2 regions of the Nesterenkonia sp. YGD6 genome follow, and region 1 is predicted to be linked to the other one. Evidence: predicted binding sites of a transcription regulator. Region 1 holds the regulator's gene; the other holds the start of a gene.
The links. Region 1 encodes LexA, which represses DNA repair genes until DNA is damaged. Its sites were predicted from a motif close to TCGAACANNTGTTCGA; they were not measured.
Positions count from the first base shown of each region.

Region 2: the regulator LexA is predicted to act here: its motif matches at 2,228-2,243, upstream of LTI14_RS05010 (Rv2578c family radical SAM protein).

Region 1 covers NZ_JAJOYY010000001.1:173,615-188,913, forward strand. The annotation lists gene LTI14_RS00800 (CpaF family protein) at 1-727, opposite strand, end outside; gene LTI14_RS13180 (FtsK/SpoIIIE domain-containing protein) at 958-4,941, shown strand; gene LTI14_RS00810 (sensor histidine kinase) at 5,251-6,414, opposite strand; gene LTI14_RS00815 (multicopper oxidase domain-containing protein) at 6,454-6,864, shown strand; gene LTI14_RS00820 (PepSY domain-containing protein) at 7,037-7,714, shown strand; gene LTI14_RS00825 (MarR family winged helix-turn-helix transcriptional regulator) at 7,770-8,351, shown strand; gene LTI14_RS00830 (SseB family protein) at 8,379-9,287, opposite strand; gene priA (bifunctional 1-(5-phosphoribosyl)-5-((5-phosphoribosylamino)methylideneamino)imidazole-4-carboxamide isomerase/phosphoribosylanthranilate isomerase PriA) at 9,284-10,045, opposite strand; gene hisH (imidazole glycerol phosphate synthase subunit HisH) at 10,145-10,786, opposite strand; gene hisB (imidazoleglycerol-phosphate dehydratase HisB) at 10,783-11,400, opposite strand; gene LTI14_RS00850 (histidinol-phosphate transaminase) at 11,439-12,578, opposite strand; gene LTI14_RS00855 (LysM peptidoglycan-binding domain-containing protein) at 12,631-12,996, opposite strand; gene lexA (transcriptional repressor LexA) at 13,315-14,034, shown strand; gene LTI14_RS00865 (CapA family protein) at 14,104-15,299, opposite strand, start outside.
Region 2 covers NZ_JAJOYY010000002.1:342,965-358,263, reverse strand. The annotation lists gene tgt (tRNA guanosine(34) transglycosylase Tgt) at 1-953, opposite strand, end outside; gene LTI14_RS05015 (YeiH family protein) at 1,041-2,147, shown strand; gene LTI14_RS05010 (Rv2578c family radical SAM protein) at 2,252-3,802, shown strand; gene LTI14_RS05005 (gamma-glutamyltransferase family protein) at 3,895-5,685, shown strand; gene LTI14_RS05000 (antibiotic biosynthesis monooxygenase family protein) at 5,786-6,106, shown strand; tRNA gene LTI14_RS04995 (tRNA-Arg) at 6,186-6,258, shown strand; gene LTI14_RS04990 (hypothetical protein) at 6,450-7,232, shown strand; gene LTI14_RS04985 (VOC family protein) at 7,334-7,729, opposite strand; gene LTI14_RS04980 (SRPBCC family protein) at 7,784-8,770, opposite strand; gene LTI14_RS04975 (ArsR/SmtB family transcription factor) at 8,787-9,173, opposite strand; gene LTI14_RS04970 (LysR family transcriptional regulator) at 9,190-10,107, opposite strand; gene LTI14_RS04965 (LysE family translocator) at 10,198-10,950, shown strand; gene argS (arginine--tRNA ligase) at 11,001-12,656, shown strand; gene LTI14_RS04955 (diaminopimelate decarboxylase family protein) at 12,663-14,186, shown strand; gene LTI14_RS04950 (homoserine dehydrogenase) at 14,243-15,299, shown strand, end outside.

The sequences.
Region 1 (15,299 bases):
GTCCGACCACATCGCGAAGCGGCAGCTGCAGCTCGAAGATCTCCTCCACCGTGACGACCCGCTCTCGCGGACCGATCGCAGCCGAGAGGCAATTCAACAGCGTCGTCTTTCCGGACTGGGTCGAGCCTGACACCAGGATGTTCATTCCGCTGTCCACACACCCGGCCAGGAACTCCGCGGCCGCTGCGGTCAGGGAGCCGTTGCGGACCAGGTCGTCGAGCGTATGGGCTCGCGCAATGAACTTGCGGATATTGACGGCCCAGTGGCGTCGGGTGATGTCCGGAATCACGACGTGGAGACGGGACCCATCGGGCAGCGTCGCGTCGACAAACGGTGAGGACAGGTCAAGTCGACGTCCTGAACTCTTGAGCATCCGTTCCACGAGGTCCCGGATGCGGGATTCACTCAACGTGATCGAGGTGAGTTCGGAACGGCCCGCGCGAGCCACGAACACGGCGCTGGGTCCGTTGACCCAGACCTCCTCCACCGAGGCGTCATCAAGAAGCGGCTGAAGCTCCCCGAAGCCGGCGACGGCATCGACGACATGCTTGACCGCCTGCTCCACGGGGCCGATCAGCGGCAACGCGGTCACCATCGACCGCCGGTCGTACTCGACGACGGCGGCCTCGACCAGCTCTCGAACGCCGCGCGGATTCTCTGCAGGGTCGAGCCCGCGGTGTCGGATCTGTTCCCGCACCTCATCTTCAACGATCGTCAAAGCATCCACAGGCTCGGCCTCGTCCCTGATTCCAGTGTGGTGAGATCACGATAGCCAGCTACGCAGTGACTGACCAGCGATTGTTCAAACCCTGTGGAAAATAGGCGATGATCACAGGTTCTCCACAGCTCGCCATCTGCCCGCGGCCGCCGAATCGTGGGGGCATAACCTCAGGGAAAGCGGACGCCGCGAAGCGCTCTCGCGGACGTCTCGGCACCCGAGGATCAGGAGGGACACGCGTGACCACGGCAGCACCGATGACCCTGGCCTTCACAGTCGTCCACGCGCCAGGGTCCGTTCCTGAGTCCTTGTGGACCCTGATGCGTCTCGCAGCGGGCGGTGCGCACGTCCACGAGCTGAGGATCGTCCTCGACGGCACCGCCATCCCCTCGGGGGCGCAGATCGATGAAGCGCTGTCCGCATGGGTCCAGAGCTTCCGGAGCGACTGTTCTTCCCGCACTGGGGTCCTGGCCGGCCCAGTCGGACCCGCCTGGGTCGCAGTCCTGGACCATACGCCGTTGAAGGACCACGCCGCGGACTCCTCTTCGATCCATCACGGAATGGTCGTGGTGCTGCATCCCCGAGCCCATGCGGCGCAGCGAACCAGGTCGGACCCGTCACCGCTGCGACTGTGCATCAGCGCCGGGCCGGACTCCGGATGGATGGTGAAGGTCCCGCGAGGTGTCCACCGGCTGGGGCGGGGCACTGCGCATCGCGGCACCGCAGACATCCGGATCAATGACCCTCGTCTGGAGCCCGTGCATGCTTCGATCCATGTCAGTGCGACACAGGTGAAGCTGACTCGCTCAGGGACAGCTTCACAGCTGCTCGCCATCGATGTCCCGGTCTCCGTCGGCGGGTCGCGCGTGGAGCTGGTCCAGAACGCGCCGGCGGCTGCCCCCGCAGCGATCTGGCCCCTGCCACGCGCAAGCGTCGCGGAACAGCCACCGTCCGGACGCCACCGCACGACGCTGCTCATGTCCTTGGCCCCGCTGATCGTCGGGATCGTGCTGGTGCTCGTCACCGGAATGTGGATCTTCCTGATGTTCAGCGCCGCCTCTGCACTCCTTGCTGTGGTCACACTCGTCGTCGCGCACCGGCAGCGCCAGCGCTTCCGCCGTGCCGTTCGCGCGGCCGCCACCGCATGGGCCCGGCAGCGCAGAGACCTGCTGACCCCACCAGGACGCTCCATCAGAGCCCTGCGAGCGCGGGCTCACCCGCGGAGCTCGCTCACCCCCACGGACGCCGAGGGCGTCGTCGTGACAGTGGGTGAGGCGAGAATCGATGCTGATCTGGACTGCCCGGGTGATACTGGACCGCCGGTTGACCTGCCGGAACTCTCGGTCTGCACAGCGGCGGCGCTGACACTTCGCGCGTCTGAACACACCGCACTCTCGGGCCCACCTCGAGACCAGCTCAGCGTCCTACGTTGGATTCTCGCGCAGCTGACCCACCATTGCCGAACAACTCCCGAAGTCATGCTCGCAGCAGGTCCCGAGGAGAGCGGCGGATCCCGGTCAGGTGAGCTTCTCGACATCACGGAGCTGCGCGACTATCCCCACGTGAGCGTCGTGCAGCGGCGCAGTCTCCCCGCCGCGCTGCAGCTCAGACAGGCCAGGCCCCCTATCTCATCGGCACCGGTGCTGATCACCCCTGTTTCGCTGGACCCCGCACACATTCGGGCAGCGCTGCACGCCGGGTGGCACGTCATCTCCCCGGCCGGGTCCCCTGCCCTCCAAACACTGCCGGGGAAGCCACCGGAGGAGCAGGGGCTTCCCCCGGCAGCCGATGGCTGGCAGGTGAACCTCGAATCGGGCGCGATCCACCGGATCGAGTCAGGAGCCGCGCTGCGGGTCGCAACAGAGCTGGTTCCTGACGGACTGTCGCGACGGACGCTCCACGAACACCTCAGGCTGGGGCTCGCGCGGATCTCAAGGACGGCGACGACTCCCGAGGTCCCCGCGCAGTTCACCGCGGCCCTGCCCGACCCCCTGATGACGCGCAGCGCCCACCTGCGGCTGGAGACGCTGCTCGGCCGTGGGGCCGCCGACGCGGAGCTTCTGGACCTGGTGGAGGACGGTCCCCATATCCTGCTGGCAGGAACGACTGGAGCGGGTAAATCCGAGCTTCTGAAGTCGATGCTGCTCGGCTGGGCGGCCAGATACAGTCCCCGCGAGCTGAACTTCCTGCTCTTCGACTTCAAGGGCGGGTCGAGCTTCCAACACCTGGCGCGACTGGAGCACACGGTGGGTCTGGTCACGGACCTCACACAGGCACAGGCCGATCGCGCGCTGGAAGGCGTCCGATCTGAGCTCACCCGGCGGGAACGGCTCTTCCTGGAGTCCGGGGCCACCGACTACGCAGATTTCCGACGAGCACAGCCCGACCGGCCGCTGGCTCGGATCCTGGTGGTCTTCGATGAGTTCCGGATCTTCACGCAGGAGCTTCCGGCAGCGATGGGTGAACTGATGCGCCTTGCCACCCTGGGTCGATCGCTGGGACTCCATCTGATCCTCGCGACCCAGCGCCCACAGGGAGTGGTCACAGCAGAGATCCGGGCCAACATCGGAACCACGATCTGTCTGCGTCTGCGCAGCGATGACGAGGCACGCGAACTGGTGGGAACCACAGCGCCCGCACATATCCCTCGGCACCTGCCGGGCCGAGCAATCATCCAACGCCCAGGAGAACCAGCGGTGGCGTTTCATGCGGTGCAGCTGCTGGACCGTTCGGCGAAGCTCCGGGCACGTCCGGAAAGGTCCCCGATGCCGCCGGCGGCCGGGTGGCGAGAGACCACTCCGCACCTGGTCGAGACGCTGGGGGCGCATATGCGCCGGCAGCGGATTAGCAGACCCCACACTCCGCTTTGCCCTCCGCTGCCCGAGATCCTGCGAGCGCCACCCCAGGCCCACGAGGTCCTCCTCGGCCTCATCGACGATCCCGCCCGGCAGGCGCAGCGTCCGCTTCGCCTCAACCTGAACGAGGGTCTGGGCACCGCCCTGCTGGGCGAGACCGGGTCTGGCGGCACCGCAGCCTTGGTGTCACTGGTCCACCAGCTCCTGGAGCTCCCCGCAGAGGTCCACGTGTACCTCCTGGACGGCGACCACTCCTTGGAACAGTTCCGGAGTCACCCACGAGTCGGGTCCTGGGTCACCACGGAACACCCTCAGGAGGCTCAACACCTGGTCAGCGAGCTTCACCGCCTGGTGGTCCGACGGCGCACCGCCCCGCCTCAGGAGCGCATCCCGGTGGTCCTCATCGTCTCTGGGCACCCGCAGTGGCATGGGTTGAGTCACCTGCTCGGCCTTGGAGGCTTGGAGCATGACCTGGGCGTCCTCATCGGTGAGGGAGCCGGCTTCGGTGTCAGCGCGGTGGTCGCAGGAGGCCGCGAGCTCGCCCTGGGGAAGCTGGGTTCGCGGCTCCCGTCCAGGATCTACCTCCCCTACGGCGTCTCCGAGGACGTGCGGCTGCTGTGGCCGAAGCTGCGCGTCACAGATCGCCTGCTCGGGCGCGGAGTCCTCGTCACGGCCGATGTTCCGCCCCCAGGCCTGACCGTCCAGCTTGTGACCGGCGTCCGCGTGCAGCAACCTCGGAGCCAGGTGATCGGCGGTGAAGAATCGACGAACGGTCCCATGCTCCGGGTGCACCCGCTGCCAGAAGCGATAGACCTCCCTGTGTTGAAACCCCGCTCGGAGGCGCTGCTGTTGGGCCTGCGCCAGTTCACGCACGCACCCGCCCTGCTCGAGGACGACTCCTGGCAGGTCGGGCTCATCCTCGGAACCGCGCAGACCGGGAAGACCAACGCCCTGCGCGTGGTCGCCGCCCAGCGGGGGTGTTGGACTCTCGGCGATCTTTCCAAGACCTGCGAGCACGGGGTCACCGAGGCTGCGGCCCACCGGCTGCTCCTGGTCGACGACGCCGACCGGTGCACCCCCGCGCAGCACCAGAGTATTGAGGCGTGGCTGGACTCTGGGGGAAAGGTGCTGGCGACGGCACGGCCAAACCTGAACGTCGTCGGTCAGTTTCCCTGGTCCTACCGGGCACGTGGAGGCTCAGCGAACTTCGTGCTCAGTCCGCTGAGCCGCTCGCAGGGGGACGCCCTCGGAAGCTCCATTCCCATCCTGCCGAGACTCATTCCGGGACGTGCAGTGTGGACGGCATCCGAGGGGCCCCGGGTCATCCAATGGTGGAGGCACCCGCGGACACCCTGTGCCGACCGCTGAGACACACGCTGGTTGCCGAGAGACAGGGCGGCTCCCAAGACTTGGCGGCTTGGCCACTGGGAGGATCGATGGCAAGGGCCCCTCCGGCGCGTCAGCCTCACCCGGTCGGACCCGCCCCGACTCGTAGGCGACCACCACCAGCTGCGCCCGGTCCCGACATCACACTTGTCCAAGGACGGTTGACGTCGGCCTCACCGCCGCTGTGCTGAGGAACAGCGCACCTGCGATCTCATCGCCGAAGCGTCCGAGCTCCAGGGCGCAGCCCGGTGTGGACGAGTTCCTGGTCATCGACGAGCAGTACCCGCAGCGTCACTGGGGACCCCGGGTGGGGAGCCGGGCCCGGACGCGGTAACCGGGCTCTCCGTCGTCGGCTGGTCCGTAGTCCAACCGACCCCCGGCCACAGCGATCCGCTCGGCCATCCCCTGCAGCTCCGATCCGTGCCGGTCAGGCCGGACCGGGGTGGGCTCCCGCGGGCTGCCATGGTCACGGATGATCACGTTGACCACATCGGCCTGCAGGTCCAGACCGACATCCACGCTCTCCGCCGTCGAGTGGCGCAGCACATTGGTCAGTGATTCCTGCACGATCCGGTAGATGACCAGCTCCACAGAGGGACGGACCGTGGAGAGGTCCCCGTGGACGGTCAACGAGACGTCCAGTCCCGAGGTCCTGACGGCGTCGATGAGCTCAGCGAGCTGATGTTCTGCGAGTGCGGACTCTTGCGCGGCCCCGGTGCCGTCTTCGCGCAGCACCGCGATGGTGCTGCGCAGATCCACGGTGGCTTCCTGACTGGCGGTACGGACCCTCGCCACGGCCTGTTTCGCGGTCTCCGGGTCGCTGTCGATGGTCTCCGCCGCCACGCTTGCCTGGATGCCCACCACGGCCACCGTGTGGGCCAGGACATCGTGGAGTTCACGAGCGGCACGCAGTCGCTCCTCGGTGAGCTGGCGCTGATGCTGCTGATCCGCCAGCAGCAGTCGCAGGGAGGCCTCCTCACGGATCGTGCGCCGGCTGCGCAGCGCCTCCCCCAACAGCAGCAACACCCCCAGCAGCGAGATGTCGAAGAGCGTGCTCAGCGCCACCTGACCCAGCGGCTCCGCCTCGGGACCGCTGAGCCGGTAGGGCACGCTGATGAGACCGGTCAGCGCGAGGACCGCGAGCGCCCACCAGAGGTGCCCCTTCCACGCGGCGATCAAGACCGGCACGCCGATGGCCAGGGCTGGCGAGAAGTCGGGAATGCCGACGCTGACGGCGGCGTAGAAGCTGACGCTGGCGCCGATCAGGGCGGCCCGCGGGGCTCGTCGCGCAATAGCGGTCCAGGCCCCGGTGAACAGGAGGATCGCGACCACCGCCGCATCGACCTGCCGAGCCGGCTGATCTGCTGACTCCGAGGCGGCGATGATCATGACCACGGTGACCAGTGCTGCAGCCGCGAGGTCCAGAGGAATGCCGCGCCAGAAGGTGAAAGGCACCTTCCCAGTTTAGCCACCTGGCTCATCAATGGTCTGGCGATGGACCTGGAACGTATCGATGAGGTCGTGGAGGTCGACACCACGGAGGTCTGGGAGGTCCCGGAGGTCTGGGAGGTCTCGAACTCAGGCAACCTCCCGCGCAACCTCCACGGCCACGACGTCGAGTTCCATGTGGTCGACATCGCCAGCCGCGCACCAGGCCCAGAACTCGCCGGTTGGAAGGACACGGTCGACGCAGCGCCGAACACCACCACTCGGAGCGCGCTGCGCTTCACCAACCCCACCGACCACACCAACCCGGATCTGGCCCAGATGCTCCACTCTCACCTGCTGTGTCACGAGGATCTGGGCATGATCGGCCAGTTCGTCGTCGTCGAACCGGGGCAGCAGTCCGGAAATCGGTCGAAGAGTCGTCCCGGGAGTCCCTCAAGGAGTCAGCACGAACATTGAGCCCCATCCGCTCAGCGTCTGGCCTGGATCCAAGGTAGACGCAGATCAGCGCGGGCAACTATTCTCCAAGGATGCAGCAAGGCCCTGCTGCACGCAGCATCCCAGGAGGCTGGAGGCCAGTCGCACCGCCTCTCTGGGAGTCAGCCCATAGCCGCTTGTGGAAGGAGATCCGATGTCCCACACCCGCATGAGCACACGCAACGCTTTTCTCTCGATGGCCGCCATCTCGACACTGGCGCTGAGCGCCTGCGCCAGTGATGAACTCGGCGCAGAGGATCCCGCCGAGGACGCAGACACTGCGCAGACCGAGACCGCTGAGACCGCCGACACCGGGACCGAGGACACGACGGAGGGCTCCACAGCCGAGGAGGACGCGGCGGGGACCGATGCGGATGAGGATGCTGCAGCTGATCCGGAGGATGCGGATACGCAACAGACGGACGAGACCTCGGACGGCGATGGTCCGCAGGAGCCCTATGACGCCGTAGACGCCGTCATGGCCGAATACCCGGATGCGATCGTGCTGGACTTCGACACCGAAGGCTTCTACTACGAGTTCACGATCTACGACGGCGAGGTCGAGTGGGAGCTCGAAGTGGACCGTGACAGCCTCGAGATCATCGATGCGGAGGAGGACGACGTGGACTCCGATGACCAGCGCAAGTCGGAGTCGGTGGAGATCGACTTCGCTGAGGCGCTGCGCACCGCCGCTCAGGAGGGCGACGGCGTTGCCGCCGAGGCCGATCTCGACGACGACAACGGCGCGGTGGTCTGGGAGATCGACCTGGACAACGGCACCGAGGTCTATGTGGATGTGGCCACCGGCGAGGTCGTCAACGTGGACAGCTGACATAGAATGGGCTGACTTGAGAATCAGCCGACTAGGGCAGGGAAGAGGTGAGGTCGTGACGGCCAGCCACAGCGACACCACCAGTGACAACGTGAACCAGACCGCGCAGGAGCCCGTCGGCGACGCCTCCCGGGACGCCGTCGAGGCAGGCACGGTCGATGATCAACGCGGCCGTCACGACCTCACCGGCTTCTCTCCCAAGGCTCGGGCTTGGCGGTCCTTCTTCGAGACCTCCGCGATCATCAGCGATCGCATGGAGAAGCGGCTGCACTCCAGCACCGGGCTGCGGCTCACCGATTACAACCTGATGCTGCTCCTGGCCGAGGCCGAGGACAACCAGCTGCGCATGGGAGAACTCGCCGAGGGCATGGTCTTCTCCCCCTCCCGACTCTCCTACCAGGTCAAGTCGCTGCAGAAGCGCGGTCTGATCGATCGCTTCGCCGACGCCGAGGACCGGCGCGGCATGACCGCCCAGCTCACCGAAGAGGGGCATCGCGTCTTCGAGCAGGCCTCCCGGCTGCACGCCACGCATATCAAGCAGCTCTTCCACCCCGCGCTGGATGACGCCGAGGCCGACACGCTGCGGCAGATCTGCGAGCAGATCAAGGACACCGTCGCTGCGGCAGACCGGGCCTGAGCCCAGAGTCTGAGCGACGACCTCCGCTCAGCGGACCAGTTTCAGCTGCACCGAGTCCGCCCGATGGCGCAGCATCTCAAACTCCGACAGGGCCGCCTGCACGCTGGCCAGCGCCAGCCGGGCATCCACCTCATCGGCTCCGGGCGCCAGCACGACGCCGATGCTCAGCTCCGGTCCGCTGCCGCCGCCCACCACCGCATCTCCTGCCTCGGTGCGGGTCGCCACGCCGTCGCCGGGCTGCAGCTGCAGCTGGGCGACTCCGGGGCACAGATCCAGGATCCCCGCCAGCGACTCGGCCAGCTCGGGGTCCTGATACGAGGGCACCCATCGGGTGGCCTGCGCCAGCGCCTCCACCGCGGGGCGGCGCAGCACGAAGGTCAGCTCCGCTCCGGGGTCCAGCACCGCGAGCTCGGCGCCCTCGGCCAGGGCCGCGAGCATGATCCGTTCGGTCTCGGCCGCCACCGGCCGGGCCTTGTCGTGCCAGGCGGTGAGTGCCTGCACGGAGGTGAACACCGGCATCGTCTGGCGTCCATCGCGGCTGGTGACACTGATCAAGGTGATGTCGGCCTGCTTGTCTCCCACCGGCGCGCCGCCAGGGCCCGGTTCGGTCGAGCTGCCCGGGGCGGGCGCGGCCTCCTCGGCCAGCTCGGCGAGCACCGGGACGAAGAGCCGCTGCCCGGCCAGGGCGTTGACGAATCCCGCCTCATCGAGCTCGCCGGCGAGCAGCTGCTCCCGGGCGGACCGGACCGCGGCGGCGGCGAGGCCGTCGTCGCCGTCGAAGGTGTGCAGCGGGTTGCCGTCGCCGGAGAGGTCGCGGTCCGCCCAGGGGATCCCGGCGGAGTCCGCGGGGCGGCCCTCGGCGTCCCGGGGTGCACGCTGCAGCAGGGCAGCGATATGACCGGGCAGGTCCCTGCTGGGGGCGGAGTCCTGGTTCATGCGGAGGCTGCGGCCACCTTCAGCGCCTCGGGGAACTCGAACTTCCCGGCGTAGAGGGCCTTGCCCATGATGGCGCCCTCGACCCCGAGGGAGACCATCTTGGCCAGGGCCGCGACGTCCTCCAGGGAGGAGATGCCGCCGGAGGCGACCACAGGCTTCTTCGTCTTGGCGCAGACCTGGGCGAGCAGCTCGGTGTTGGGGCCGCGCAGGGTGCCGTCCTTGGTGACATCGGTGACCACGTAGCGGGGGCAGCCGGCGTCTTCGAGGCGCTGCAGCACCTCCCAGATGTTGCCGCCCTCGCGGGTCCAGCCGCGGGCGGCGAGGGTCTCTCCGCGCACATCCAGGCCCACGGCGATGGCGTCGCCGTGGCGTTCGATGGCGCGGGCGGTCCACTCCGGGTCTTCCAGTGCGGCGGTGCCGAGGTTGACGCGGGTGGCGCCGAGCTCCAGGGCCCGGTCCAGGGATTCGTCGTCGCGGATGCCGCCGGAGAGTTCGATCTTCACACCGAGCTCCTTGACCACGCGGGCCATGATGTCGCGGTTGTCGCCGCGGCCGAAGGCGGCGTCGAGGTCCACCAGGTGGATCCACTCGGCGCCCTGCTGCTGCCAGTTCAGGGCAGCTTCCAGCGGATCCCCGTAGCCGGTCTCAGATCCGGCCTCTCCCTGGACCAGTCGCACGGCCTGGCCGTCGGCCACGTCGACGGCGGGCAGCAGCTCCAGGGCGGGAACGGTGGCAGTGGGCGCGGAGGGCTCAGTCATGGATCTACTTTCGGCTGGATGTACGGCTGGTCGGAATGTCTGGCTGGGTGGGTCAGGTTCTCGGGCGGCGGACCCTCAGGTCACGCCGAAGGACAGCGGTCAGAGGCTCAGGATCCAGTTGCGCAGCAGCTGCATCCCCGCGTCACCGGACTTCTCCGGGTGGAACTGGGTGGCCGAGAGCGGACCGTTCTCCACCGCGGCGATGAAGTCGGCGCCGTGGTGGCTCCAGGTGACCTTCGGTGGGTTCATGGTCTCGATGGACTGATCGAAGTCCCAGGACTGCACGGCGTAGGAGTGCACGAAGTAGAACCGCTCATCCCTGAGCCCGTCGAAGAGCACGCTGTCCTCGGGCGGACGCACGGTGTTCCAGCCCATATGCGGGACCACGGCATCTTCGGGCAGGGCTGTGACCTCACCGGGCCACTCCCCCAGGCCTTCGGCGGGAATGCCGTGTTCGACTCCGCGGTCGAACATCACCTGATGCCCGACGCAGATGCCGAGCACCGGGCGGGACCCGGCGATCCGGCGGCCGATCCAGCGGGGTCCGTCGATCTCACGCAGCGCAGCCATCACCGCCGCGAAGGCGCCCACACCGGGCACCACCAGCCCGGAGGCGTTGAGCACCGCGTCGGTGTCTTTGGTCAGAATCACGTCCGCGCCGGCGCGCTCAAGCGCACGGACCGCGGAGTGGGTGTTGCCGGAGCCGTAGTCCAGGACGACGACGTCGGGCTTGCCGGTCACAGGGCACCCTTGGTGGAGGGGATCTCGTCGGTGCGCGGGTCGGACTCCACTGCTTCGCGCAGCGCGCGGGCGAAGGCCTTGAACTGGGCCTCGGCGATGTGGTGCGGGTCGCGTCCGCCGAGCAGGGTCATGTGCAGGCAGATCCCGGAGTGGTACGTGATCGCCTCGAAGACATGGCGGGTCATGGAACCGGTGAAGTGCCCACCGATGAGGTGGTACTGCTGACCCTCGGGCTCCCCGGAGTGGACCAGGTAGGGCCTGCCGGAGACATCGACCACGGCCTGGGCGAGCGCCTCATCCAGCGGGATGGTGGCATTGCCGAATCGTCGGATGCCCCGCTTGTCTCCCAGGGCGACGCGCAAGACCTCGCCGAGCACGATGGCGGTGTCCTCGACCGTGTGGTGCACGTCGATGTGGGTGTCGCCGGAGGCTTCGACGTCGAGGTCGATGAGGGAGTGCCGGGACAGTGCGGTGAGCATGTGGTCATAGAACGGCACACCGGTGCTGATGTTCGAGGTGCCGGTCCCGTCGAGGTCCATCCGGACCTTGACGCTGGACTCGCTGGTGACACGTTCCATCTGGGCGATGCGCCCGGAGATCAATTCTGCTCCCATAACTCCTGCTTGGTGGTGGGGTACGCCAACGCTTCAGTCTACGCGGTGGTGCTGGTGATGAATCGCTGCAGCGAGGCCAGGAAGTCGCCGGTCTCCTCCTCGGTGCCGGCGGTCACGCGCAGATGCCCGGGGATGCCGACGTCTCGGATCAGGATCCCGTCCTCGAGCAGGTGCTGCCAGGCGGCCTTCTCGTCGGTGAGGCCGCCGAAGAAGACGAAGTTGGCGTCCGACGGCGCCGGGTGCAGACCCATCTGCTCCAGCGCGGTGACGATCCTGTCGCGCTGTTCCTTGATCCGTTCCACATTGGCCATCAGGGTTCTCGAGTGGTCCAGGGCGGCGACGGCGGTCGCCTGCGTCACCGCGGAGAGGTGGTACGGCAGCCGCACCAGTCGCATGGCGTCGGTGACCTCGGGGGCCGCGGCCAGGTAGCCCAGTCGGCCACCCGCCAGCGCGAAGGCCTTGCTCATGGTGCGCGAGACGATCAGCCGTTCCCGCCCGGGCAGCAGCGCCAGCGCCGAGCCGGTTCCGGACTGGCGGAACTCGCCGTAGGCCTCGTCCACCACGACCATGGTCTGAGATTCCTCGGCGGCGGCATAGGCGGCCTCCACGGTCTCCAGCGAGAGTGCGGTGCCGGTGGGGTTGTTCGGCGAACACAGGATCACCACGTGGGGACGGTGCTCACGGATCTGCGCGGCGACGTCGTCAGGGGTCTGGGTGAAGTCAGCCGCGCGGGTCCCGGCGATGTACTCGCTGTAGGTGCCGCGGGCGTAGAGCGGGTACATCGAGTAGGTCGGCGGGAAGGAGAGCACCGAGCGGCCCGGGCCGGCGAAGGCCTGCAGGATGTGCTGCATGATCTCGTTGGAGCCGTTGGCGGCCCAGATGTGCTCGGCCGTCAGCTCGGCCGGCTCTCCCTCGGAGGCGAGGTCTCGGTTCAGGTATTCGGCGAGCTTCTGTCGCAGGACCGAGAACTCGCGGTCCGGGTAGCGATTGAGCTGGGCGGCCGCGGCGCGGACCTCTTTGCCGATGGCATCGACCACATCGGCCGGAACGTCATAGGTGGTCTCGTTGACATTGAGCATCGCCTTCACGCTCAGCTGCGGGGCTCCGTAGGGTTCTTGACCCTGGAGCTCCTCGCGCAGCGGCAGTCGGGACAGGTTCCTGGCACGGGATGAAGTCACCGGGACATTCTAGCCGGGTGATGCGCACCGACTTCAGCTTCCCGCGGTCTGCTCAGTCTCTTGGGACGAACAGTTCCTGGCCCGGGGTGAGCTCGGAGCCGTTGAGACCGTTGAGCTCAGCGATCTGCCCGATGAGGACCTGGGCGTGCTCCTCGGAGTCCACGGAGGCCGCGACGCTCCACAGCGTGTCCCCCGCGCCGACCGTGACCACCTGTGCGTCCACGCCTGGGACGTCGCCCGAGGAGGCCTGCGCCTGGTTCAGCAGCGAGGTGGCCAGCATGAGCGCACCCAACAGTGCGACCGCCAGGACTGCCAACGCGGGCAGGCCCAACAGGAGGAAGCGACCGCGGCGAGTGAGGTGCACTGCCGGAGCCGGTGCGGAGTCAACAGGTGCAAGTGCAAGCGGTGCTGTACTCATGGGGAAGAACCTCTCATTCGAACGTGTGTACTATTTCTAGCACATAGTTTCGAATCTTGACCAGACTCGCCGCAGAATCAATGGAATCTCTCTACGATTTCGAGTAACCTGAGCGCCAAGTTCGAAGTGATCTTCGAAGCGAATCTCACGGTGAACAGTCCACCAGCAGGGTCTGACATGGATGCTGACACGGGTCCCGGCGGGGTCAGCCCCGCTTCGGTACAGGGTCGAATCTCGGTCCGCTCGGAGCTCGGTCCGCTCGGGTCCGGCACTGCTTCATCGGGACGCAGAACGCTCAGCACAACTACGGAGGCAGCAATGGCGCGGAACACCAGGGACTCATCGGCAGCGCCGCGACTGACGGATCGGCAGCGGCAGATCGTCGATGTCATCCAGGAGTCGCTGGCCGAGCGCAGCTACCCTCCCTCCATGCGTGAGATCGGCGACGCCTGCGGGCTGGCCTCACTCTCCTCGGTGACTCACCAGCTGGCGCGGCTCCAGGAGCTGGGCTACCTCAGACGGGTGCCCGGGCGACCGCGCGCCATGGAGGTGCTGCGTGACTCTGCCGGCGCCCCCGTGCTCAGCGAACAGGCCCAGGAGGCCGAATCTGCGGCACGTGACGCAGTGGTGGAGCTGCAGGGCTACCGCACCCAGTCCGACAGCCGGATCTCTGAGATTCCCATGGTGGGTCAGATCGCGGCCGGTGGACCGATCCTGGCCGATCAGCAGGTCGAAGACATCATGCCGCTGCCGCGGCAGCTCACCGGCGAGGGCGAGCTGTTCATGCTTCAGGTCCGCGGTGACTCCATGATCGAGGCCGGCATCTTCGAAGGCGACTGGGTCGTGGTGCGTCGGCAGAACACCGCAGAGAACGGCGACATCGTCGCCGCCCTGCTCGACGACGAGGCGACCGTGAAGACGCTCAAGCGCCGCGACGGCCACGTCTGGCTGCTCCCGCAGAACCGGCAGTATGAGCCGATCCTCGGCGACGAGTCCACCATCATGGGCAAGGTCGTCACGGTGCTGCGCAGCCTCTGAGGCAGCTGCAGGTCCCCCACACACGCCGCGGTGCCCCCAGCTCTTCCCGGCCCTCCGAGACCCGGCGTCCTAGTCCCGGCGCGGCACCACCGTGGGTTCCTCCCCCGTGGGTGACGGTGGATCCTCGCGGAGCTCCTGCTCCGTCATGACGTCGAGGACCCGCGACCACCGGTCTTCAACGGTTTCCGCGCTGAGTTCGACCCCAGGCGGAATGTTCCCCTCGGCGAGGTCGCGCAGCGGCCAGATCCCTCGGTGAGGCTCATCATCGGTCGGGCCGCGATCCACGGTGACGGGCAGCCAGTCCATGGAGATGACCTCGGCGTCCTCGTCGCTGACCTCGACCGTTGCGTAGACCACTGTTCCGCTGGCAGTTTCTGGGATGCAACAGGCCTCGTCCTGGTTGGAGAGGAAATTGCCCATGGACCACACCACCCACATGCCCTCACCTGACGGGCCGCCCTCGAGGTGTTCCAGCGGCTGGGGCGTGTGCGAATGGCTGCCGAACACCACGTCGATCTCACCACCGGCTGCCAGCTGCTCGCCATAGTCCCGCTGCTCTTCAGCGGGCTGGTGGACATACTCCTCACCCCAGTGCACAGAGGCGACGACGACGTCGGCGCCGTCCTCGCGCGCCTGGGCCGCCTGGTCTGTGAGCTCCTCGGGAGTGACATCGGCGACGCGCCACAGTTCATCCTCCGGCGGTGGATATGCCTGGTTGTGGAGCATGGTGGTGGCCACATGCGCCACCGTCACCTCTTGTCCGCCGCGTTCCAGCGTGTAGAGCTGGGGCTGGGCGGCTTCGGCTTCAGTTCGCGCGGTTCCCGCATGTCCCAGGCCAGCGTCGTCGAAGACGTCGAGCGTGCGCTCCTGCCCGGCCGTTCCCTGGTCGAAGGAATGGTTGTTTGCTGTGGAGCAGCCGTGGAAACCCACCGAGGCGAGATCCCCGGCGAGTTCCGGCGGGGCCGCGAACACCGGATAACCGGCCGGCTCCACACCCTCTGGGGCGATCGGCACCTCCAGCCCGCACAGGGCAAGATCAGCACCACTGATGAGATCTTCAACCCCGCCCATCAGCGGCGCAAACGAGTAGTCTGCGCCGTCGGCGAGCGCAGCTGCCTCGTCAATGATGGGGCCATGGAGAAGCATGTCCCCCGTGCCGGCGATGGTGAACTGCTCCGGCTGAGGTTCGTCAGTCTCCGCCTGGTCGGCTTCATCGTCGTCGATGTCGGGCCGCGCGGTGTCAGTATCGCTGTGCGCATCGGTCG
Region 2 (15,299 bases), on a different contig from region 1:
TTCTCGATGGCGGTGAAGAAGTCTTCGGGCTCGGAGATCCCCAGCAGGTGGCGCGGCTTGTTCTCCGGGAGCTCCTCGGCCATCCAGCTCACGATCACCCCGAGGTTCTCCTTGTCCAGGGCGCCGCCGATTCCGAAGCCGTCGAAGCTCTGCCCCTCGATCTCCATGGAGCCCAGATCCTTCGCGGCCTTGCGCCGCAGATCCTCGTACTGGGCACCCTGGAGCACCCCGAAGAGTGCCTGGTAGGGGCGGTGGCTGCGCTCGGCGGTGAGGCTGCGGTGCGCGGAGAGGCAGCGCTCGGCCCAGAGCCGGGTGCGCTCCAGGGAGGTCTCCTGGTAGTCGCGGGTGTTGAACAGCGTGGTCAGCTCGTCGAAGGCGAAGATGATGTCCGCGCCGATCTCGTGCTGCAGCTTCATCGAGATCTCCGGGGTGAACCGGTGGGTGGTGCCGTCGATATGGGACTTGAAGGTCACGCCGTCGTCGTCCACCAGGGCAAGGCGCACCTTCTTCGGGGCGACGGCCGCGTCATCGGGGACCACCGAGGCGTCCATGGTGATGACCTTCTTGAACCCCGCGCCCAGACTCATGACCTGGAATCCGCCGGAGTCGGTGAAGGTGGGCAGCGGCCAGTTCATGAACCGGCCCAGCCCGCCCGCGGCGTCGATCACATCGGTGCCCGGCTGCAGATTCAGGTGATACGCATTGGCCAGGGCGGCCTGGGCGCCGATCTCGAGCATCTCCTCGGGGCGCACGGTCTTGATCGTGGCCTTGGTGGCCACCGGGATGAAGGCCGGGGTCTTGATGTCCCCGTGGGGAGTGCGGATGGTGCCGGTGCGGCCCAGCGCCCCCTCGATCCGGGCCTCGACCTCGAAGCTGAAGGCCTCGCGGCCCGCCTGCGGGTGCGGCGCTGACTCCTGCGGCCTTGCATCCTGCTGTGCGGCCCCCGGCTTCATCGACTCATGCGGAGCGGCGGTCGGGGTCTCGGTGTTCAGCTGATTCGGCACCCGCTCAGTCTAGGCCAGTGGTCCTATGCTTATCCGGTGCCTCCACTAACCGCCCTGACCTCCAACCTGACCTCGCGGCTGACCCGGCTCTGGTGCCAGACCGCGGAGATCCTCCCCGGCGCGGCGCTGGCTCTCATCTTCGCGATCGCCGCGCACCGGCTGATCGCCGAGCAGATTCCGGTGATCTCCGGGCTGCTGGTCGCAGTCCTTGCCGGCATCGCGCTGCGCAGCCTGGGCTGGGTGCCGTTCTGGGCCGAGCGTGGTCTCGGCTGGGCGGCGAAGAAGCTGCTCCGGGTGGGCATCGTGCTGCTCGGCCTCCAGCTGGCGCTGGGTGACCTGCTCGGCCTGGGGTGGGCGGTCCTCGCGGTCGTCGTGCTCACCGTGGGGGTGACCTTCTTCGGGATGCTCGCCCTCGGGCGGCTGCTGGGCGCACCGAAGGGGATGACCACGCTGCTGGCCGCCGGCACCGCGATCTGCGGGGCCTCAGCCGTGGCGGCAGCCGCCGCGGCGATCGACCGAGGCGACGGCAAGGACGACGACGGTGCCCCGGTCCAGGCGGCCGCTGCGGCCGCCGTCGCGGTGGTCACCCTCTACGGCACCCTGGCGCTGCTCGCGCTGCCGGCGCTGGGAACCCTGCTCGGCCTCGGCGAGGAACAGATGGGCGTCTGGATCGGCGCCAGCATCCATGAGGTCGGACAGGTGGTCGCCGCCGGCGGAGTGGTCGGGGCGGTGGCGCTGGCCACCGCGACCCTGGTCAAGCTCGCCCGGGTGGTGCTCCTGGCGCCAGTGATCGCCGGCATCAGCCTTGCCGGGCGTCGCCGCCGGGCGGTCGGAGCTGCGCAGGGAGCCGGGGAGGGCGTCGAGGAGGGCGCTGGATCGCGGCCGCCGCTGATCCCGCTCTTCGTGCTGGGCTTCCTGGTGATGATGGTGCTGCGCTCGGTCACCGATCTGCCCGAGTCCACCCTGGACTTCTCCGCGGACGTGACCACGATGCTGCTGACCACCGCGATGGTCGGCGTCGGCGCCTCGGTGGACCTGCGTCGCCTGCTGCGCCAGGGAGGACCCGCGCTGCTGCTCGGTGCCGGCGGCACGGTGCTTGCGGTGGGAACCGGGCTGGGCGGGGTCCTGCTGCTGGTGAGCTGAGGCTGGTGCCCCGGGCCCAGTCAGGTGTCCGGGAGTTTCAGCTCGCCGGGCTTCGAGGGCGAGTCCATCTCGACAGGCATTCGAAAGTATGTTCGAATAACCGTATGAGGTGGCAGGGACAGGCAGTGCAGGAGGGTGAGGGTGCGGCCCTCATCCCGCTCAAGGGACTCCTGCGCTCGGTGCGCACCCCGGAGTTCGAAGGCGTGACCTTCCACGAGGTGGCGGCGAAGACCGCGCTCAACAAGGTGCCTGGCCAGTCGAACATGCCCTTCTCCTGGACCGTGAACCCCACCCGCGGATGTCTGCATCAGTGCGTGTATTGCCTGAGCCCCGAGACGCTGATCCTGATGGCCGACGGGCGGCAGAAGCTGCTGCGTGAGGTCAGGGTGGGCGACGTCGTCGTCGGCACCGAGCTCGACGGCAGGAATCGCCGGTTGGTCCGCTCGGAGGTCTCAGCGAAATGGGGGACCGAGAAGCCCGCATTCCGCATCACGCTTCGCGATGGCACTCAGATCGTGGCCAGCGGCGACCATCGCTTCCTGGCAGAGCGCGGGTGGAAGTACGTGGCTCGCCCGGAGGGTGGGTCACCGCGCCCATGTCTGACGGAGCACGACCGGCTCATGGGATTCGGACTCGGAATGTCTCCTGAGCTGGATTCCGAGGCGGAGGAATCCCCTCTCGAAGCGAGCGTGCTGGGAGGTGCGGTCGGGACCACCGAGGCTCTGCGCATCACCGGCATCGAAGCGCTCGGTCGCAGCGAGCCGCTGATCGACATCACCACCAGCACCGGGGACTTCATCGCGAACGGTGTGGTCAGCCACAACTGCTTCGCGCGGAAGACGCACGAGTACCTGGACCTGGACGCGGGCAGGGACTTTGATACGCAGATCATCGTGAAGACCAATGTCGCCGAGGTGCTTCGGGCCGAACTGAATCGGCCGTCCTGGAAGCGCGAGCACGTGGCGCTGGGGACCAACACCGACCCCTATCAGCGCGCGGAGGGTCGCTACCAGCTGATGCCCGGGATCATCAGGGCGCTCGCGGATTCTGGGACGCCCTTCTCCATCCTGACCAAGGGGCCGCTGCTCAAGCGCGACCTCCCGCTGCTGCAGGAGGCCGCCAAACAGGTGCCGGTCTCGGTCGCGGTGTCCCTGGCGGTCATGGATCCGGAGCTTCAGCAGAAGGTGGAGCCGGGCACCCCGGATCCCCGGGCACGGCTGAATCTGATCCGCTCCATCACCGACGCCGGGCTTGAATGCTCGGTGCTGGCCATGCCGATCCTGCCCTGGCTCACCGACGGCGACGGTCGCATCGACACCCTCCATGCCGCACTGGCCGACGCCGGTGCGAGCTATGTGACCACCGGTGCGCTGCACCTGCGCCCCGGCGCCCGGGAATGGTTCATGGCTTGGCTGGCCCGCGAGTACCCGGCGCTGGTGGCGAAGTATCGTCGGATCTACGGCGGCGGCTCCTACGCCTCCAAGGAGTATCGGCACTGGCTCGCCGACTCCGCCCGCGCCGCCCGGCGTCGTCATGGCTTCGACAAGCCGGTGGACCTGATGTGGCGCGAGCGCAATGACCCGGACTCCCCGGTGGCCCAGCAGGGAGCGTCGGCACCGACCGCGGCCGGTCCTGCCCAGCCGGCGCTCTTCTGACCCCGCTCATCCCGTAGGCTGGTTTGCAAAAGCAACTAATGCGGCGGGTGGGTGTCCTGCTCGATCGTCGCGTCGACGCCTCAGGAGTGCCCATGACGTTCACCCATGCCGAGACCTTCACCACCAGGCCCACCCTGGAGGGTCACTTCGGAATGACCGCCTCCACGCATTGGCTCGCCACGGCCTCCTCGCAGGCGGTGCTGGAACGCGGTGGCAACGCCTTCGACGCGGCCGTCGCCGGGGCCTTCGTCCTGCATGTGGTGGAGCCGCACCTCAACGGTCCCGGCGGTGACATGGTCGGGATCTTCGCGACCGCCGGCGCACCGTCGACGCCGCAGGTGCTGATGGGCCAGGGGCCCGCACCCGCAGGGGCCCTGATCCAGCACTACCGTGCGCTCGGGCTCGAGAACGTCCCGGGTGCCGGTGCCCTCGCGGCCGCCGTCCCGGCCGCCGTCGACGCCTGGCTGGTGCTGCTGCGCGACCACGGCAGCTGGGACCTCGCCGAGGTGCTCGCCTTCGCCATCGACTACGCCGAGGACGGGCATCCGATCCTGCCCGGGGCGGTGCGGGCGATCCGGGCCGTCGCCGAGCTCTTCCAGGAGCACTGGCCGACCTCCGCCGCGCTGTGGATGCCCGAGGGCAAGGTCCCCGAGCCCGGGCAGAGCATCCGCAACCCCGAGTATGCGCAGGTGCTGCGCGACCTCATCGCCGCCGGGCAGGGTGCTTCGAGCCGGGTGGCGCAGATCGAAGCCGCACGCAGTGAGTGGAAGACCGGACGCGTCGCCGAGGCTGCGGCGGAGTTCGTGAAGACCCCGCATCGGCACTCCGACGGCGGCGACTACGCCGGGGTGATCACCGCCGAAGACTTCGCCGCCCACAGCGCCGGATACGAAACCCCGGTCTCAATCGAGTTCCGCGGCCACACCATCGCGAAGTCCGGCGCCTGGGGCCAGGGCCCAGCGCTGCTGCAGGCGCTGAAGATCCTCGAAGGCTACCCGGACGAGCAGCTGGACCCCGGCACCGAGATCGGCGCCCACCTGATCCTGGAGGCGCAGAAGCTGGCCCTCGCGGACCGAGACACCTACTACGGCGATGTCCCGGTGAACCTGGAGCACCTGCTCTCGGATGAATACGCCGCGCAGCGTCGCGAGCAGATCAGCGAGCGAGCCTCCGCAGAGTTCCGCCCGGGGAAGGTCCCCGGCGCCGACCAGGTGCTGCCTGCCCTGGTCAACGTGGCCGACGCCGTCGCCGGAGCCGGTGCGGGCGAGCCGACCGTTTCCAAGGCCGGGGAGACCAAGGGGGACACCTGTCACCTCGACGTGGTCGACCGCTGGGGCAACATCGTCTCCGCAACCCCCTCCGGGGGGTGGCTGCAGTCCTCACCGGTGATCGAGGGGCTCGGCTTCTGCCTGGGCACCCGGCTGCAGATGACCTGGCTCGATGAACGCTCCTCCTCTCGGCTGGAACCGGGGAGGCGTCCGCGCACCACACTGACCCCTACGCTGGTGCTCAAGGACGGCGCTCCGCTGATCGCCCTGGGCACCCCGGGCGGAGACCAGCAGGACCAGTGGCAGCTGCCCATGCTGCTGCGCATGCTCATCGGAGGACACACCGCCCAGCAGGCCATCGACGCCCCCACCCTGCATACGACGTCGATGCCCGGCTCCTTCTGGCCGCGCGCATGGGAGCCCGGCGGGGCCGTGGTGGAGGACCGACTCGGTGCCGAGCTCATCGAAGGACTGCGTCGCCGTGGACACCAGGTCACCACGGCGGGGGACTGGGCGCTGGGACGACTCTCCTGCGTCACGCGGGACCCGCAGACCGGGCGGCTGCGCGCCGCGGCCAACGCCCGCGGCGCCCAGGGCTACGCGGCGGGACGATGACAGCGGCGCGGGCTCCGCGGCACGAGGCTGCCGTCCCTAGCTCACCGTGGATTCGCGCGGCTGCTGTTGCGGACGCCGCTGACTTTGCGAAGATGGCCCTATGAGCATCATCAAGATCAACGCCATCACTGTCCCTGCCGACTCCGGCGATGAACTCGGCAAGCGGTTCGCCGCTCGCCGCGACTCCATGGAGGGCACCGAAGGCTTCGAGGGCTTTGAGCTGCTCAAGCCTGCCGACGAGCGCACGACCTGGCTGGTCATCACCCGCTGGGCCACGGAGGAGGCGTTTGAGAACTGGCGCACCTCGCAGGACTTCCAGAAGTCCCACAGCGGCGGCGAGTCCGGTTCCGGGGAGTCGCCGAAGAAGCCCGTGGGGATGTCCGCGGAGCTGTGGAGCTACACCACCTCGGTGACCGGCTAGGTGGAACCGGTGCGGTGCTGGTAATCTGAATCGGTCAGTTGCTCGAGGAACTCGGTTCCTTGAATTGCACAGCTGGCGGGCCTCCGTAGCTCAGGGGATAGAGCGTTGGTTTCCGGTACCAAAAGTCGTGGGTTCGATTCCCGCCGGGGGCACACAGAGAAATCAGGTCCGCATTCTTGTCTCGGCAAGGATGCGGGCCTTTTTTTGCGCCTTGGCCGAGGATCTCGCCGCGCGGGACCAGGCGACTCACGATCGATCGACTGCGAAGTGCCGCGGCGCGGTCGCACACCTCGGCGGCCCGATGCCTCGCTCAACCGGCTGAGAACCCCTCTACCCTGGGACTATGACTTCCGCACCCACCTCCGCCGACGAACACGAGCGCGGTCCAGAGTCCAAGAGGCAGCGTGCTTCCGCCGCCGCGGGAGAGCTCGCCGAGACTGCCAGCGGCAGAGCGTCCCAGGACCGAGCCCGCGAGCTCGAAGAGCGCTGGGAGGACAGGCTTGCCTGGCCGGTGCTGATCGCGGCCGTGGTGTCGGTCCCCGCGGTCTTCCTCACCCTCCTGGATGAGCCCTTCGAGATGATCGGCCACGTGGGGCTCTGGATCACCAGTGTGGTGCTGATCTTCGAGACCATCGTGCTGTTCCTGGTGTCGCCCAAGAAGATCGACTGGCTGCGCCGCAACTGGTGGCTCGTGGGTCTGAGCGTGCTGGTCATCGTCGGCGTGGTCTTCAGCGTCGGTCCCATGCAGCTCCTGCGTCTTCTGCGCAGCGTCGGGGCGCTGCGGGTGCTGCGCGCCAAACAGGTGGCCAAGGCCGGGCATTCTCTGCAGAAGGTCGGATCCTCGCGGTGGTGGCGGCGACTGGGGACGATTCTGGCCACATTTGTCGTGACCGCCTTCGTGGTGGTCGCCCTCGTCGATCCAGAGTCCCCTGCGCGGTCCTTCCTGGACGATCTGGTGGGGGAGGAGTGGGCGATCGCCGCGGCGATCGGCGCAGGCGTGCTGCTCTTCGGCGCGACCTACCTGCTGGTACGGCGCCCCAAGGGTGAGGATTCGCAGAAGGACGGTGCAGCGAGTGACGAGGAAGAGAGCGGTGACGAGGAAGGCGATCGCCAGGTCCGCTCCTGAGATCTCCGACCGGCCGGAACGCGGTTGCATTGATGCACCGCCGAGGACCATGATGAGCCGCTTGGGGTGCTCCTTCCCATCGGGCCGAGGAGATCTCTGGCTCACCCGACGTAGAGCTGCCAGGTGTGACCATCTGGGTCCGCCACAAGGGACTCGAATCCCCAGGGCTGGTGGGTGGGTGGGGTGAGCACCGTGCCCCCGCCTGTGACCAGTCGTTCGGTCATGGCGGTGACCTGTTGGGCATCAGCGAGGGCGATGCCCAGCAGGCACTCGCTGTGTTCCGCCGGGGACAGCTCGCGGGGACCCAGCACCCAGTCGAAGGCCTCGGTGGGGACCAGGCAGAGGTAGGCCTCCCCGAGCAGTCGAAACTGCAGCGGTTCGGGGAGGCCGTCCTGCGCCACGTCACCCACCGGATCGAGCCCGAGGCCGTCCCGGTAGAACGTGTGGGAGCGGCGACGATCAGCGATCGGCAGGGTGATGGTGAATGGCTGCGGCATCGATACAGGTCCTCACTGATATTGGTCGGGGGCGTGGTCGGGATGAGCCTGCCGCTATGACCGGGAGGAGGCTGTCAAGACCGCCTCCAGCCTGGCGTAGCTGGCTTCCATGCCGTCTGCCATGCCCGTTCCCAGGACGATGTCGCGGGTCTCCTTGTCGGGGTAGGTGATCACCACGGTGAGAAGGGTGCCGCCGTGGACCGGTGTCAGGGTCTGCTCATTGATGTTGGGGGGACTGGGCATCCCCTCCATGTTTTCGGTGGTCACTTCACGGTGGGGCGCGTCGAGCTCTTTGAGCTCGCCGAAGAAGGCGAAGCTGTCCGAACCGTCCTCCTCCCGCTCCCAGACGAAGCGGTAGCTCTCGCCGACCTTCTCGCCGAGCTGGCATTCCCTCATGCGCCATCCGTCCGGGCCCAGGAGCCAGCGCCGCATCAGGTCTGGGTCACGATGGGCCTGCCAGACCTTCTCGGGAGTTCCGCGGATGATCCGACTGATCCGCACCTTGGTGTCGGTGAGCATCTGGGTCTGGGCGCCCCTGCCGGCGGCGAAGGAGGAGAGATCCTCCAGGACCGCATCCATCTGGCCCATGGCCGAGGTCAGGCCCTCTTCCATGCCCATCTCGAGCAGCTGCCGATAGTCCTCGGTGGAGTTGAACCAGGAGGTCGAGGTCAGCCTGGATCCATGCGGAGTCTCGGCGAAGGTCAGGCGCAGGCGCATCTGCGGCATCTCCGGATTCGGTGTGCCAGACTCGTCCGCGAAGCCATCGGTGACCTCGAAGGAGCGCCCGGGGTCAATGGCGAGGAACTCCCAGTAGCCCGCGGCCCGAGTGCCGTCCGGGCCGGTCATCCAGTAGTGCGAACGGCCCCCGGGGTGGAAGTCGTGGCGGGTGAAGGTTGCCGGCCAGTCTTCGGGTCCCCAGAACTTCTCAAGCTGGCGGGGGTCGGCGTGGGCGTCCCAGAGCCGCTGGACCGGCACGGAGAAGTCGGAGACCACAGTCATGGTCAATGCTTCGGCGTCCTTGGTGACTGAGGTGATGGGCATGACGAGCCTTTCTGTATCAGTGCTGCCCACTGGTGTCTTGCGTCGTGGTGTCCGCCAGGAGGGCGTCCAGGCGGGAGATGCGGCCCTGCCAGATGCGCGCGTACTCATCGAGCAGTGCCTGGGCTCCACGGATGGTGTCAGGGTTGCCGCGGACCAGGCGTTCGCGCCCTTGCCGGCGCTTGGTCACCAGATCGGCGCTTTCGAGGACGCTGACGTGCTTCTGCACGGCGGCGAAGGACATCTCATAGAGCGCGGCCAGGGCGGAGACTGTTGCCTCCTCACCGAGGGTGCGCCTGACGATGTCCCTGCGAGTGGCGTCTGCCAGGGCCCGGAAGATCCGGTCCACCTGGGCGTCACTGGGGGGAGCCGACACCTCAGAACGTATAACCATGTGGTTGTACATTAGGACTGCTGAGGGGTCAGGTCAAGGGTTCTTCGTCGAGTGATTTCTCGGATTCTTCGCGCAGCACCTCAAGTGCCGCCACGACCAGCTCCTCGCCTGCGCGATCTTGTTTCACGTGGGCGACGATCCGGCGCTGCACCTTGGGATTTCGCAGCGGGCGGACCACCGTGCCGAGCGGGAGATCGCGCAGAGCCAGGTGGGGGAGCACGGTGATCCCGAGTCCAGCCGCCACCAGAGACAGGGCGGCGTTGTGGTCATCGAGCCGGGCCGCGAACTGGGGCACGAATCCGGCGGCCTGGCAGGCGGTGCGGATCATCCTGCCGTTGGGGCTGTCCTTGATGTCATGGTCCACCCACATCTGATTGCTGAGCTCCTGGACCTCCACCGTCGCAGAGTCCGCGAGCGGATGATCAGCAGGAACGACGACGGCGAAGTCCTCGTGCCGAAGCAGGTGCCGCAGATATCCCTTGAAGTGTTCTTCGGGCTCCAGCGGTGACTCATTGCGGATGTCGATGTCCACCGGACGTCCGGTCTTCTCGGCGTAGGGCTCGTTGAGGCTGATCTGCACCGTCATCCCAGGGTCCTTGGCGCGCAGGGTGGCGACCACACGAGGCAGCCACTCCCTCGCCGCGGAGGTGAAGCTGGCGAGCATCAGGTGGCTGGACCGGCCCAGCCGCAGGCTCTCCACCTGACGGTCCAGCTCGTCGAGACCCTGCAGCACGGCGGCGCTGCCCCGTGCCAGGGACAGTGCCGCCGTCGTCGGGGTGAGTCCGCGACCGCTGCGCTCGAAGAGCTTGAGCCCGGTCTCCTGCGCAAGGATGCTCATATGTTGGCTCACCGTGGCGGGGGAGAAGTGCAGGCTGCGCGCGGCGCCCTGGATCGAGCCGGTGGCGATCACCGAGTGCAGCACGCGCAGCCTGTGAGGGTTCAACATGGCACCAGTATGGCGCAGATTCGTTTATACCGAACAGTCTTAAGCTTTTATCTGCTTGTCCTGATCGGTGTGGTGTCCCAGGATGGAGCTGTGACACTCTCCAGCTATTTCGGTCTGCTCGCCGTCTCCGCCGTCCTGGCCATCACCCCGGGGCAGGACACCATGCTGTCTCTGCGCAATGCGCTGCTCTCCCGCCGGGCAGGCCTCGGCGCGGCGACCGGATCCTCAGTGGCCGCGCTGATCTGGGCGGCGCTGGCCGCCACCGGCCTGGCGGCGCTGTTCCAGGCCTCCCCGGTGGCCTATGAGCTGCTCAGCCTCGTCGGCGGCCTCTACGTGATCTTCCTCGGTGCCCGCGCGGTGCGCAGCGCCTCGATCACGTTGAAGGCGCACCGACTGGCCCGCGCCGACGTCGAAGTTCCCGTGCTGGTCGGGGGCCCCTACGATCCCCAACCCCCCGCAGCGGAGGAGGGCCCAGGCGCTCGCGGATCGGAGGACTCCCCCCGCCGTCGCACCCGCCGCGACATCACCAGCTTCCGCGGCACATTCCTGATCGGGCTGGGCAGCTGCATGACCAACCCGAAGGTCGGTCTGTTCTTCCTGGCACTTTTCCCGCAGTTCACTCCCGTCGGAGCCTCCCCGGCCTTTGCGATCGGGGTGCTCGGCGGCACTGTGGCCGCCAGCATGTGGCTCTACCTGATCGGTGTCGTGCTGCTGGTCGATGCCGCGAACTCCTGGCTCTCGAACCCCGTGGTGACCGGACGCATCGAGATGGGCAGCGGCCTGACCCTGGCGGGACTCGGCGTCTACCTGAGCATCAGCGGTGTGCTCGGTCTGCTCAGCTGAGCCATCCTGTGCTGACCCGGCTCCCGGGGCGGACCGCGTAGACTGTTCCGGTGACTCCAGAAGAACTCTCCACCGTTGTCAAGAGCGTGCTCGCCGAGGCTGTCGAAGCCGGTGAGCTGAGCGTCGATCTCCCCGAGAACGTCGTCATCGAGCGCCCCAAGAATCGCGAGCACGGCGACTGGGCCACCACCATCGCCCTGCAGCTGGCCAAGAAGGCCGGGATGCCCCCGCGTGCGTTCGCCGAGATCGTCGGCGCCAGGCTGGAGCAGGTCGCCGGCGTGGAGCGCATCGAGATCGCGGGCCCCGGGTTCATCAACATCACCGTGGACTCCGCCGCCGCAGGGGAGCTTGCCCGCACGATCGTCGAAACAGGGGACACCTTCGGTCACAACGAGGCGCTGGCCGGGCGGAGCGTCAACGTCGAATTCGTCTCCGCGAACCCCACCGGACCGCTGCACATCGGGCACACCCGCTGGGCCGCGCTCGGCGACGCCATCGGCCGGCTGCTGCGCGCCTCCGGCGCCACGGTCGCCAACGAGTACTACGTCAACGACGCCGGCAACCAGATGAACGTCTTCGGCCACTCGGTGCTCTCCCGCATCCACGGCGAGGACGTCCCGCAGGGCGGCTACCCCGGTGACTATGTCATCGAGCTGGCCGACGAGATCCTCGCCGCCCGCCCGGACGTCAAGGACATGCCCCGCGAAGAGGCGCTGCCGATCGTGCGCGAGCTGGGCTTCCAGGCGCAGATGGGTCAGATCAAGGACACCCTGACCGCGTTCGGCGTGCACTTCGACGTCTTCTACTCCGAGCAGGCCCTCCACGCCGAGGGCAAGGTCGCCGCCGCGGTGGAGACGCTGCGCGAGCAGGGCCACATCGAGGACCGCGACGGCGCCGTCTGGCTGCGCACCACCGACTTCGGTGATGACAAGGACCGGGTGCTCTTCAAGGCCGACGGTGAGCCCACCTACTTCGCCGCCGACGCCGCCTACTACCTCTCCAAGCGGGAGCGAGGCTTCACGGAGAAGATCTACCTGCTCGGCGCGGACCACCACGGCTACGTCTCCCGGCTCAAGGCCATCGCCGCCTGCGCCGGTGACGATCCGCAGCGCAACATCGAGGTGCTCATCGGGCAGCTGATGTCGATCCGCGGCGCGAAGCTGTCCAAGCGCGCCGGCAACATCATCGAGCTCACCGACCTGATCGATTGGCTCGGCGCCGACGCGCTGCGCTACACGCTGGCCCGGTTCCCAGCGAACTCCCCGATCGACGTGGACCCAGAGCTGCTGCAGTCGCGGACCAATGACAATCCGGTCTTCTATGTCCAGTACGCCCATGCCCGCTCCCGCAATGCCGCGCGCAACGCCGAGGCCGCCGGAGTGGACCGCGACGGCTTCGATGCCGGGCTGCTGACGCATGAGACCGAGGAGGAGCTGCTCTCCCACCTGGGACGCTTCACCTCCGTGGTGGCCTCGGCAGCCGAGCTGCGCGAACCCCACCGGGTGGCGCGCTACCTGGAGTCCCTGGCCAGCGCCTATCACGGCTGGTACGCCGTGTGCCGGGTGGCGCCCAGCGTCAGCCCCGACGGCGTCCAGGACCCGGTCACCGATCTCAACCGCACCCGGCTCTGGCTCAACGACGCCACCGCCCAGGTGCTGCGCAACGGACTGGCGCTGCTCGGCGTCACCGCACCCGAAAGGATGTGAGCCGCCATCACGACCCGCAGCTCTGCCCCCGAAGAATCAACCACCCCCAGCGCGCATCCGCTGGCACCGGCCTGGCTCACCGCCCGTCGGGACACCGATGACCTCGAGGCGGCGCTGCTCCCGGCCGACGCGCACCGCGACGCCGAGGGCCGCCTGGTGATCGGCGGGGTCGACGTCGTGACCCTCGCCGCCCAGCACGGCACGCCGCTCTACGTGCTCTCCGAGGCAGACTTCCGGGCCCGCGCCCGCAGCTTCCGCGAGGCCTTCGGCGCAGCCTTCGCCCCTGAGGCCGAGGTGGACGTCTTCTATGCCGGCAAAGCCTTCCTGAGCACCCATGTGGCGGGCTGGGCCGTGGAGGAGGGGCTCTGCGTGGACACCGCCTCCGGCGGCGAGCTGGCCCTCGCCCTGGCCGGCGGGGTTCCGCCGAGGCAGATCGGACTGCACGGGAACAACAAGTCCGACGCCGAGATCCAGCGCGCCCTCGACGCTGGGATCGGCCGCATCATCGCCGATTCCCTCGATGAGCTTGAACGGATCTCCACGCTGGCCGTGGCAGCCGGCACCCGCGCCCCGGTCATGCTCCGGCTGACTCCCGGCGTGCACGCCTCCACCCACGAATACATCGCCACCGCGCACGAGGATCAGAAGTTCGGCCTCTCCCTGACCCCGGCGTCCGGTGCAGACGCGTCCGGTGCAGACGCTGCCGGGGCAGAGGCGAAAGTCACCAACCCCTACCTCGGTTCGCCCGCCTGGACAGCAGCCTCGCGCGCACTGGAGCTTCCCGGCGTCGAACTCCGTGGAATCCACGCCCATATCGGCTCGCAGATCTTCGAACCTGCCGGTTTCGAACTGGCCGCGCAGAAGCTCATCGCCTTCCTGGCCAGCCTGCGTGCGGCCTACGGCGTGGAACTGCCCGAGCTCGACCTCGGCGGGGGACACGGGATCGCCTACACCGAGGCCGACACCCCGCGGGCCCCCGAAGCAATCGCCGCAGCCCTGGCCGCCACGGTGAAGCAGGCCTGCGCGGAGCACGGACTGAGCGTCCCACGGATCTCCATCGAGCCCGGCCGGGCCATCGTCGGCCCCGCCGGGGTCACGCTCTACCGAGTCGGGGTGCAGAAGGACGTCCAGGTCGACGCCCCCGACGGCACCACCGTGTCCCGGCGCTACGTGGCCGTCGACGGCGGCATGAGCGACAACGCCCGCGGCGTGCTCTACGACGCCGACTATTCAGCGGTGCTCGCCTCGCGCCGGGTGACCGGAGACCACGCGCTGTCTCGCATCGTGGGCAAACACTGCGAGTCCGGCGACATCGTCGTGCGAAACGTATACTTGCCGACGGCGACGGCCCGGGATGATCTCCTTGCCGTTCCCGCCACCGGCGCATACTGCCACTCGCTCTCGAGCAACTACAACTACCTGACTCGACCCGCAGTGGTCGCCGTCGCAGACGGCGCCTCCCAGGTGCTCATCCGCCGAGAGACCGAGCAGGACATGCTCGGGCGTGACACCGGCATTGCCGCACACTGACACACAGCACGCGCGCAGCGCCGGGAACCGAACAGGCACAAGGGATTGAGGTCATGATGTCCGCAGCAAGGACCACCGCAGAGCCGCTGAAGATCGGTCTGCTCGGCGCAGGCAACGTCGGCTCACAGGTCGCACGCACCCTGGTCGAGGAGCGGGCGCTCATCTCCTCGCGGGTCGGTGCCCCGATCAAGCTGATCGGCGTCGCCGTCCGCGACGTCGAGGCCCCGCGCGACTGGAAGATCCCCGGCGAGCTGCTCACCACCGACGCCGAGGCGCTGGTGGACGAGGCAGACCTGATCATCGAACTCATGGGCGGCCTCGAGCCCGCCGGCACCCTGGTGGAGCGCGCGCTGCGCGCCGGCACCGCAGTGGTGACCGGAAACAAGGCGCTGCTCGCGGTCCAGGGCGGAAAGCTCAGCCAGGCCGCCGCAGAGTCCGGCGCCCTGCTGCGCTTCGAAGCCGCGGTCGGAGGGGCCATCCCGATCCTGCGCCCGATCCAGGAATCCCTCTCCGGCGACCGCATCACCAAGGTGATGGGCATCGTCAACGGCACCACCAACTACATCCTGGACCAGATGGACTCCACCGGCGCCGCCTTCTACGACGCGCTGGCCGAGGCGCAGCGGCTCGGGTACGCCGAGTCCGACCCGACCGCCGACGTCGAGGGCCACGATGCCGCAGCCAAGGCCGCGATCCTCGGCGCGCTGGCCTTCCACGCGCCCTTCAGCATCGACGACGTCTACTGCGAGGGCATCACCTCCGTCACCTCCGCCGACATCGAGGCCGCCGCGGCTTCCGGCTATGTGATCAAGCTGCTGGCGATCGTCGAGAAGAACGACGACGGTGCCATCCTGCGCGTGCACCCCACCCTGCTGCCCCGCACCCACCCGCTTGCAAGCGTCCGCGGAGCCTTCAACGCGGTCTTCGTAGTCGCCGAGAACGCCGGGGAGCTCATGTTCTACGGACAGGGAGCCGGCGGGCTGCCCACCTCCTCGGCCATCATGGGTGATGTGGTCTCCGTGGCGCGCCGACTGCACAGCGGACCGGACAACCCCGGGACCACCGACACCAACGGAGACTCCCAGACGGTTCGCGCACTGCCGGTGGATGACG